2 regions of the Arthrobacter phoenicis genome follow, and region 1 is predicted to be linked to the other one. Evidence: riboswitches for the same ligand, from Rfam matches in the RefSeq annotation. Region 1 holds a riboswitch; the other holds the start of a gene.
What was found. A riboswitch is a leader RNA that binds a small molecule or an ion and turns the genes downstream of it on or off. The one in region 1 is predicted to bind fluoride.
Positions count from the first base shown of each region.

Region 2: it holds a riboswitch for fluoride, as region 1 does, so the genes downstream of both, ABC337_RS00195 (universal stress protein) here and ABC337_RS12945 (inorganic diphosphatase) in region 1, are expected to answer to the same signal.

Region 1 covers NZ_JBDFMK010000001.1:2,741,009-2,744,400, forward strand. Annotated here, with positions in the region: gene ABC337_RS12940 (cation:proton antiporter) at 1-1,087, opposite strand, end outside; fluoride riboswitch at 1,647-1,712, shown strand; gene ABC337_RS12945 (inorganic diphosphatase) at 1,743-2,228, shown strand; gene ABC337_RS12950 (hypothetical protein) at 2,251-2,574, shown strand; gene ABC337_RS12955 (cysteine--tRNA ligase) at 2,729-3,392, shown strand, end outside.
Region 2 covers NZ_JBDFMK010000001.1:36,934-40,325, reverse strand. Annotated here, with positions in the region: gene ABC337_RS00205 (alkaline phosphatase family protein) at 1-298, opposite strand, end outside; gene arfB (alternative ribosome rescue aminoacyl-tRNA hydrolase ArfB) at 470-892, opposite strand; fluoride riboswitch at 1,036-1,122, shown strand; gene ABC337_RS00195 (universal stress protein) at 1,201-1,779, shown strand; gene ABC337_RS00190 (fluoride efflux transporter FluC) at 1,779-2,294, shown strand; gene crcB (fluoride efflux transporter CrcB) at 2,291-2,668, shown strand; gene ABC337_RS00180 (MFS transporter) at 2,665-3,392, shown strand, end outside.

The DNA of each region.
Region 1 (3,392 bases):
CGACGAGGTGGTAAATCTGGTCGGCCAGGGCGATGCCTGATTCTAGGATGATCAGGCCGTAGACGACTGAAGCGAAGCCTTTCGGGCCGAACCACATGGCGGTGATTTGTTCGCCGAAGCTCAGCTTGGCTCCGATGAAGGACACGAGCAGGGCAAGCGGCCTGGCAACGAGCAGGGCGAGCAGCCCGAAAATCCAGCCGGCGAAGGAAATATCGCCGAAGAGGAAGGTCGGGGTGATGAGGGCACCAAAGACCATGATGGCTGCCAGCTTGAGCAGCTCGGTGACCAGCTCGCCGAACTGCTCAAAGTCGTGCCGGAGCTCCTTACCGAGGGTGGCTACGGTGATGCCCGCGGCAAAGGCGCCCAGGAAAAGGTTGGCATGCGTCGCCTGGCAGATGGCCAGGACCAGGAGGCCGATGGACACCGCAAGCAGCGGCTGCATCGACTGGATGGCCTGCAGGAAGGGCAGCCGTTCGAGTCCGAGCACGATGACGGGCACGACGACGCCGACGGCGATGCCGAGGACGATTTCGAGCAGCAGCTCCTCGCTGGTGGTCTTGCTGCCGCCGGCTGCGGCGAGGAGTATCAGCACAATGGGCAGCGCCAGGCCGTCGTTAACGCCGGATTCAACGTTCAGCAGGTGCCGAAGCCGGCCGGGGACTTCCTCCCGGCCAACGATGGCGGCGGCGAAGACCGGATCGGTGGGGGCGAGGATGGCCCCGAGGAGGAACGCTTCCAGCCACGGCAGCCCGACGAGATAGTGGGCGAAGACAGCTGTCAGGGCGAGGGTCAGGGGCAGGCCGAGGAGCAGGGCGCGGCCGGGCAGGCGCCAGGCCGCGCGCAGGTCCCGGAACCCGACCCGCATCCCGTCGGTGAAGAGGACCGAAAACAACGCCAGTTCCGCCAGCCCGCTAACGATCGGATCTCCCGGTGTGACGGTGATGAATCCGAGGGCTCCGGGTCCCAGGAGGAAGCCGCCCACGAGGAAGAGCACGGCCGTGGACAGCACGGTTCGATGCGCCCGTTCGGAGATGAGCACACCGATCAGTAGCAGGACCGCGAAGGACAACAGCAAGGCAGTGGCCACAAAGAACTCCCATTTTTCTTTCCCAGTGCTCACCCAAGCTCCGGTGCGGAGCGCGGGACGCTAAGACGAATCTAGACCACGCGGTTCTCATCTCAGGAGGGGCGAGGGGCAACTCATGGAGACTGGACAGATGCGGAGGCCGAAGCACGTGCAGAACCGTCCGAGAACTCCGGGCAGGTGCAGGTGCAGGTGCGGTTGCGGGCCGTACTCCATGACTGGCCGTTCTTCTGGGAGTTGGGTAAAGCTTGGGGCGGGATGAGAGGGCGAGAGCTGATGCGACGGCAATGGTCCCGACCCCTCCGGTGGACATGAGCACCACGACCACCCACGGGGCAGTCGCGTGCAGGCCGGGGGTGACACGGGTGCTAAGCCTGACGGTCGCGGAGGCGGAGGTAGCTGTGAAGAGCGCTCTGTTGAGAGCTGGTCGGTGAAGAGCAGGAGGAGCCGGGTGCCGGCGGCGACCGCGGCGACACCCAGGAGTGCGACGGTCAGGGCCTGGCGCTGGGAGGAAAAACTGGGCGGAACTCAGGGCCTGTTATTGGTGACCGGTTTGGGCGAGAATTGAGGTGGTGATGAGGCTCGCCGCAAACCGCATCCGGACGATGCTGATGGCCCCTACGTGATCAATGCTTGATGATTGCGGGAGGTGGAGGCATTGTCCAAACTTGTGGTCCATGTGATCTCAACGGTCGGCTCGGCTATCCGTGAGGAACCCGACGGACCTACTGCAATCGCCCGTGGAAAAACGGACCTGCGTGATGGATGGCCGGTGGGGTGGGGCCGGGTAGAGAAAACCCTTACCGGGAACGGCGGGGAAGCCCAGGCCCTTGTCCTGATGCGTGAGCCGGCTCTTCCCGGTGTCGACGTCCTCGCCCGGCCCGTCGCGGTCCTGCATCTGGGAGGCGATGATCCGGTCGATGAGATTCTGTGCGTCGCCGAGGAAAAATGCTTCTCGCATCTGACAGACAGGACCGACCTGCCGCAGTGGCACGCCGAACCGGAAGCCTGGGCGTCTGCACTGGACCGGATGTTACCGGGGGCACGGCATCCGGTCGTCGGCTGTAGCCCCACGCTCGAGGCCGACCACCTGGTCGATGAGGTGTGCGCGGCATACCTGCGCGCGACCGGCTGGGTGGACTGACCGGCAAAGAAGGTGATGAGGCGTGAATTCATCATTTGATGCTCCGCTGTCGGCGGTGGACCTGACGCGGTTCGGCCGCGCCCGCTGGCTTCCGCCGTATGGGGAGGGCAACGGTCTGGACGCGCTCTTCTGGGCCTGCCTGGCCGAACTTCCGCACAGAATGGTGCCCAGTGCCTTGGAAGCCCTCCGTGAGGAGGACATCCCGGGCTGGGCGGCGCCTTTGAAGAAACCGCGGGTGCTCCCGCCGGTCAGGGCCGGGGAGGAGCCCTATCAGCTGTGGGTCGCGACCCTGCGGTACAACGGCGGCGAGGATGTCCTCATCCGGGTCCTGAATGACTCGCGTTGAGGGGCCAATGTTGGCTGCGGAAGCCATAAGAGCCATAGAGGAACACCCGATCACGTCGACCGGTTCGGCTGCATGCGTAAAGGCCGGGCAGGGCCCCTTGCGGGTCAAAGTAGACGTGCGGGGTCTGGGGCAAAGCTCGTTTCAGGCACTGAGGGTGTTGCTGGTTGCTGATGTGCTCCGGCGTCTGGCTGAGGACCTGCATGGCATCCAGGTGCTGCTGGCCGTCCTCGATGACGGTAACGGACTGCCGGCTGGCCCAGGTGACTGGAAGAAGGCGTCGCTGATCGGGGAGCCGTCAATGCGCAGCCACTCCGAATCGGAGATTGAGGCGTTTCTCCGCGGGCCCGCAGCTGCCGTCATCAGAGCCGCAGCACCCGCAGGGACCGTCGCCAGGGCACCCGTGCCAGGGCAGATCCTGGAGATCGGCGCGGTGCAACCTCCTGCTCCGTGCGGAGCGCCGTTCGACTCCAGCCTGCCCGGCGACCACGATCCGCTCGCGCTTCGCCTCTGCATCCTTCGCTTCCCCTACGCCAGTCCCGCCGTTCTGTCGCGGGCCAGGCTCCACCGGGCTGGGGAGACCTTGCAACGGTGGCGGTTCAAGGTGGCCAACTGGAAGGACATGCCGGCCGCGCCGGCTGTGCCTGAAGTTCTAGCAGCCGCCGACCATGCTCTTAGCTCCGACTTGAACACGGCCGCAGTGCTGACCCTGCTTCATCGGCTCGAAACCGACCAGAGCCTGGCCTCGGGCGGCAAGTTTGCGACCTTTACCCGCCTGGACCGCGTGTTGGGGCTGGAACTGCTCCGCATGGTGGGCAAGG
Region 2 (3,392 bases), 2.7 Mb from region 1:
CGGAGATCTGGGCCAGGTAATTCGGCAGCGAGTTGTGGGAGATGCCGTAGTAGCTGTCCAGCAGGACGCCCTGGGAGCGCAGGGTACCGGCCAGGTAGGGGGCGGGGGAACCGCTGTCCCAGACCCGGTCGAAGCCCTTGTTCTCAAGGTTGATCACGAAGATGTGCCCGGGCGTCCCGGTCCGTTGCGGCGCGGCGGCGGGGGACTGGCAGGCCGTGACCGCGGTGAGGAGCAGGGCGAGCAGGAAGGCGGCCCGTGCAGTGCGGCGGTGCGCGCTCCGGTGCGGAAGCAGGGTCACGGTCAGCTCCTCTCGGGACCGCCGGGGAAGACGTTTCCGCGCCTCCGGGTGGAGGAGCAACGGGGTACCCGGTTCAAAAACTGTGCCATGCCGCGGAGGCTCCGCTCCCGCGTGAAGCCTGTGAGTTCCCCTTGAATTTCGGTAGCCCGAAAATTCCGGGTGCCTTCCCGGCTACTCGGCGCTGGGCCGGCGGCGCTGCTGCTTCGTCGCGGAGCGCAGTTTCTTCCCGGCCAGCCGCCGCCGGGTGGAGCCGCGGGTGGGGGAGGTTTTGCGCCGGGCAGCGGGCCCGGGCGCCAGCGCCTCCGCCAGCAGGTGCGCCAAGCGGGCCGCGGCGGCCTCCCGGTTGCGGAGCTGGGACCGGCGCTCGGAGGCGGCGACGGTCAGGACACCGCCGGTCAGCCGGCCCTCCAGCCGGCGCGCCAGCAGCTCCCGCTGGTCTTCCCGCAGCGAGGGCGATCCGGTGATATCCCAGGACAGTTCCACCCGGCTGTCCGAGGTGTTCACGTGCTGGCCGCCGGGGCCGGAGGAACGCGAGAACCGCCAGCGCAGTTCCGACGCCGGGATTGTCAGGGAATGGTTCACCTCCAGGTCCATGCCACCAGCGTGTCACAGAACAGCGGGCCGTCGGCGAAACGATTGGCGGGCGACCCGGAGCCGCACCCGCCGCCGTCGGGCTACTCAACCGGCCGTCCGCCCTGCGGTGCGGCGTGGCGCGGGGCCGGGTGCGGCGTGTAATCTCTGAACACGGCGATGGATCCCGCCGGAACGGCCTGCACTCCGCACCCCGTTCGAACCGCCTCCTGGCTGATGGTTCCTGCCTTTGCACCAACGAAGGTGGGTGACCCGTGCTGACAGCCGCGTCGCCGCGACGCCTCACACAGACGCCACAGGACAGGAGCATCATGACACCTACAGGACCCGTCCCCGGTCCGGCGGACCCCGCCGCCGGGCAGCATTCCGCTTCCGAACACACCTCCGGCCCCGTCGATCGCATCGCCGGGCCCGTCGTCATGGGCGCGGTCCCGGGACAGCCCCAGGCCGTCGCCCACCGGGCCGCCGAGCTTGCCCTCAGCCTGGGTGTTCCCCTGATCTGCGCCTACGTGGATGTCAGCAGCTACCTCGCCGACGACCAGGCCGGCCACGACGGGACCCGGCCGATCGATCCCGACGGCATCGACGACGACGTCGAGGGGATCGCCGCGGCGCTGAAGGACCGGCTGGGGGAGACCCTGGACGCCGGCGGCGTGCCCTGGTCCTTTGTCGCCCTGGCCGGGGACCCAGCGCGGGCACTCGGCCGGCTCGCCGAGGCCAGCGGCGCCTCGATCATCGTTGTCGGGACGCGGGAGCGCGGCCTCGGCGCCCGTTTCGAGGAGCTGTTGGTCGGCTCGGTGGCGGTGCACCTGACCCACCGCCAGCACCGCCCTGTCCTGGTGGTCCCGCTCGCCCCGCAGCCCCGGCACCACGCGCGGGAGGACCGGTAATGGAACCCCGCACCCCGGACACCGTTCCCGGCGCCCGGCCGGACGGCACCCACGCCGTCGCCCCCGGCACCGGACACTCCGCGCAGGAGCCGGCACGCAGCCGGCGCCCGCTGCACCTGCACCCGGGCTTCCTGCTGCTGGTGGTGGCCGGCGGGATCGCCGGAACGCTGGCCCGCTACGGGCTCGGTTCCATCCTGCCCGCCCCCGGCGGCTGGCCGCTGCCCACGCTCGTGATCAACCTGGCGGGGGCATTCCTGCTGGGCCTGCTGCTGGAGGCCCTGATCCGCCGGGGCCCCGACGCCGGACGGCTGCGCGTCATGCGGCTGCTCCTGGGTACCGGGTTCATGGGCGCCTTCACCACTTACAGCACCCTGGCCCTGGAAAGCAACGGACTGCTCGCCGCCGGCCGCTCCCTCGACGCGCTGGCGTACGTGGGAGCCTCCCTGGTGGGCGGTTTCCTCGCCACCTTCGCCGGCATCCGGCTGGCCTCCGCGCGGCAGGGGGCACCCGAATGAGCCTGGTCACCGTCGCCCTGCTGGGCCTGGCCGGCGGCCTCGGCGCAGCCTCCCGGTTCCTGCTGGACGGACTGATCCGCAGCCGGGTCCGCGCCGCCCTCCCCGTGGCCACCATCGTCGTCAACGTCACCGGCTCCTTCCTCCTCGGCCTGATCGCCGGGGCCGTCGGAGCCCACGCCGCACCGGCGGAACTCCAGCTGATCGCCGGGACCGGGTTCCTGGGCGGCTACACCACCTTCAGCACCGCCAGCTTCGAGACGGTGCGCCTGGTCCAGTCCGGCCGGTCCGGGCTGGCGCTGGTCAACGGCCTCGGCACGGCCCTCGCCGCGGTCGGTGCGGCCGCCGCCGGCCTTATCCTGGGCGGGCTGCTGTGAGCTCCTCCGACCAGCCGGCACAGGCCGCGCCGGCAACGGCCGCGCGCCGGGAAAACCGGTTCGGCCCGATGGGCTTCGTCCTGTCCTTTGGTGTGGTCAGCATGCTGGCCGACGTCGTCTACGAGGGCGCCCGCGCCATCACCGGACCGTATCTGGCCACCCTCGGCGCCAGCGCCGTGATGGTCGGCTTCATCACCGGCGTCGGCGAGGCCGTGGCGCTGGTCCTCCGGCTCGGAACCGGGCCGCTGGCGGACCGCACGCGCAAGTACTGGCCGCTGACCATCACCGGGTACGCCCTGACCGCCGTCGCCGTCCCGCTGCTGGCCCTCGCCGGGTCCCTCTGGCAGGCCTCCGCCCTGGTGATCACCGAACGCTTCGGCAAGGCCGTCCGGACCCCGGCGCGCGACACCATGCTCTCCCACGCCGGGGCGACGCTGGGCCGCGGCCGGGCCTTCGCGATCCACGAGGCGCTGGACCAGTCCGGCGCGCTGGTGGGCCCGCTCCTGGTAAGCCTGATGATCGCGGTTTCCGGCTACCAGCTCGGCTTCGGCATCCTGGCCATCCCGGGCGCGCTGGCCATCGCCGCGGTCGTCCTGCTCCGGCGCTTCGTCCCGGCCCCCGAGCGGTTCGACGCCGGCCTGGCCGGCGACGGCGAGGCCGCCAATGCAGCCGCCCGCGTGATAGTGCCCGCGGCATCGGCTGGCCGAACGCCGCTGCCGGCCCG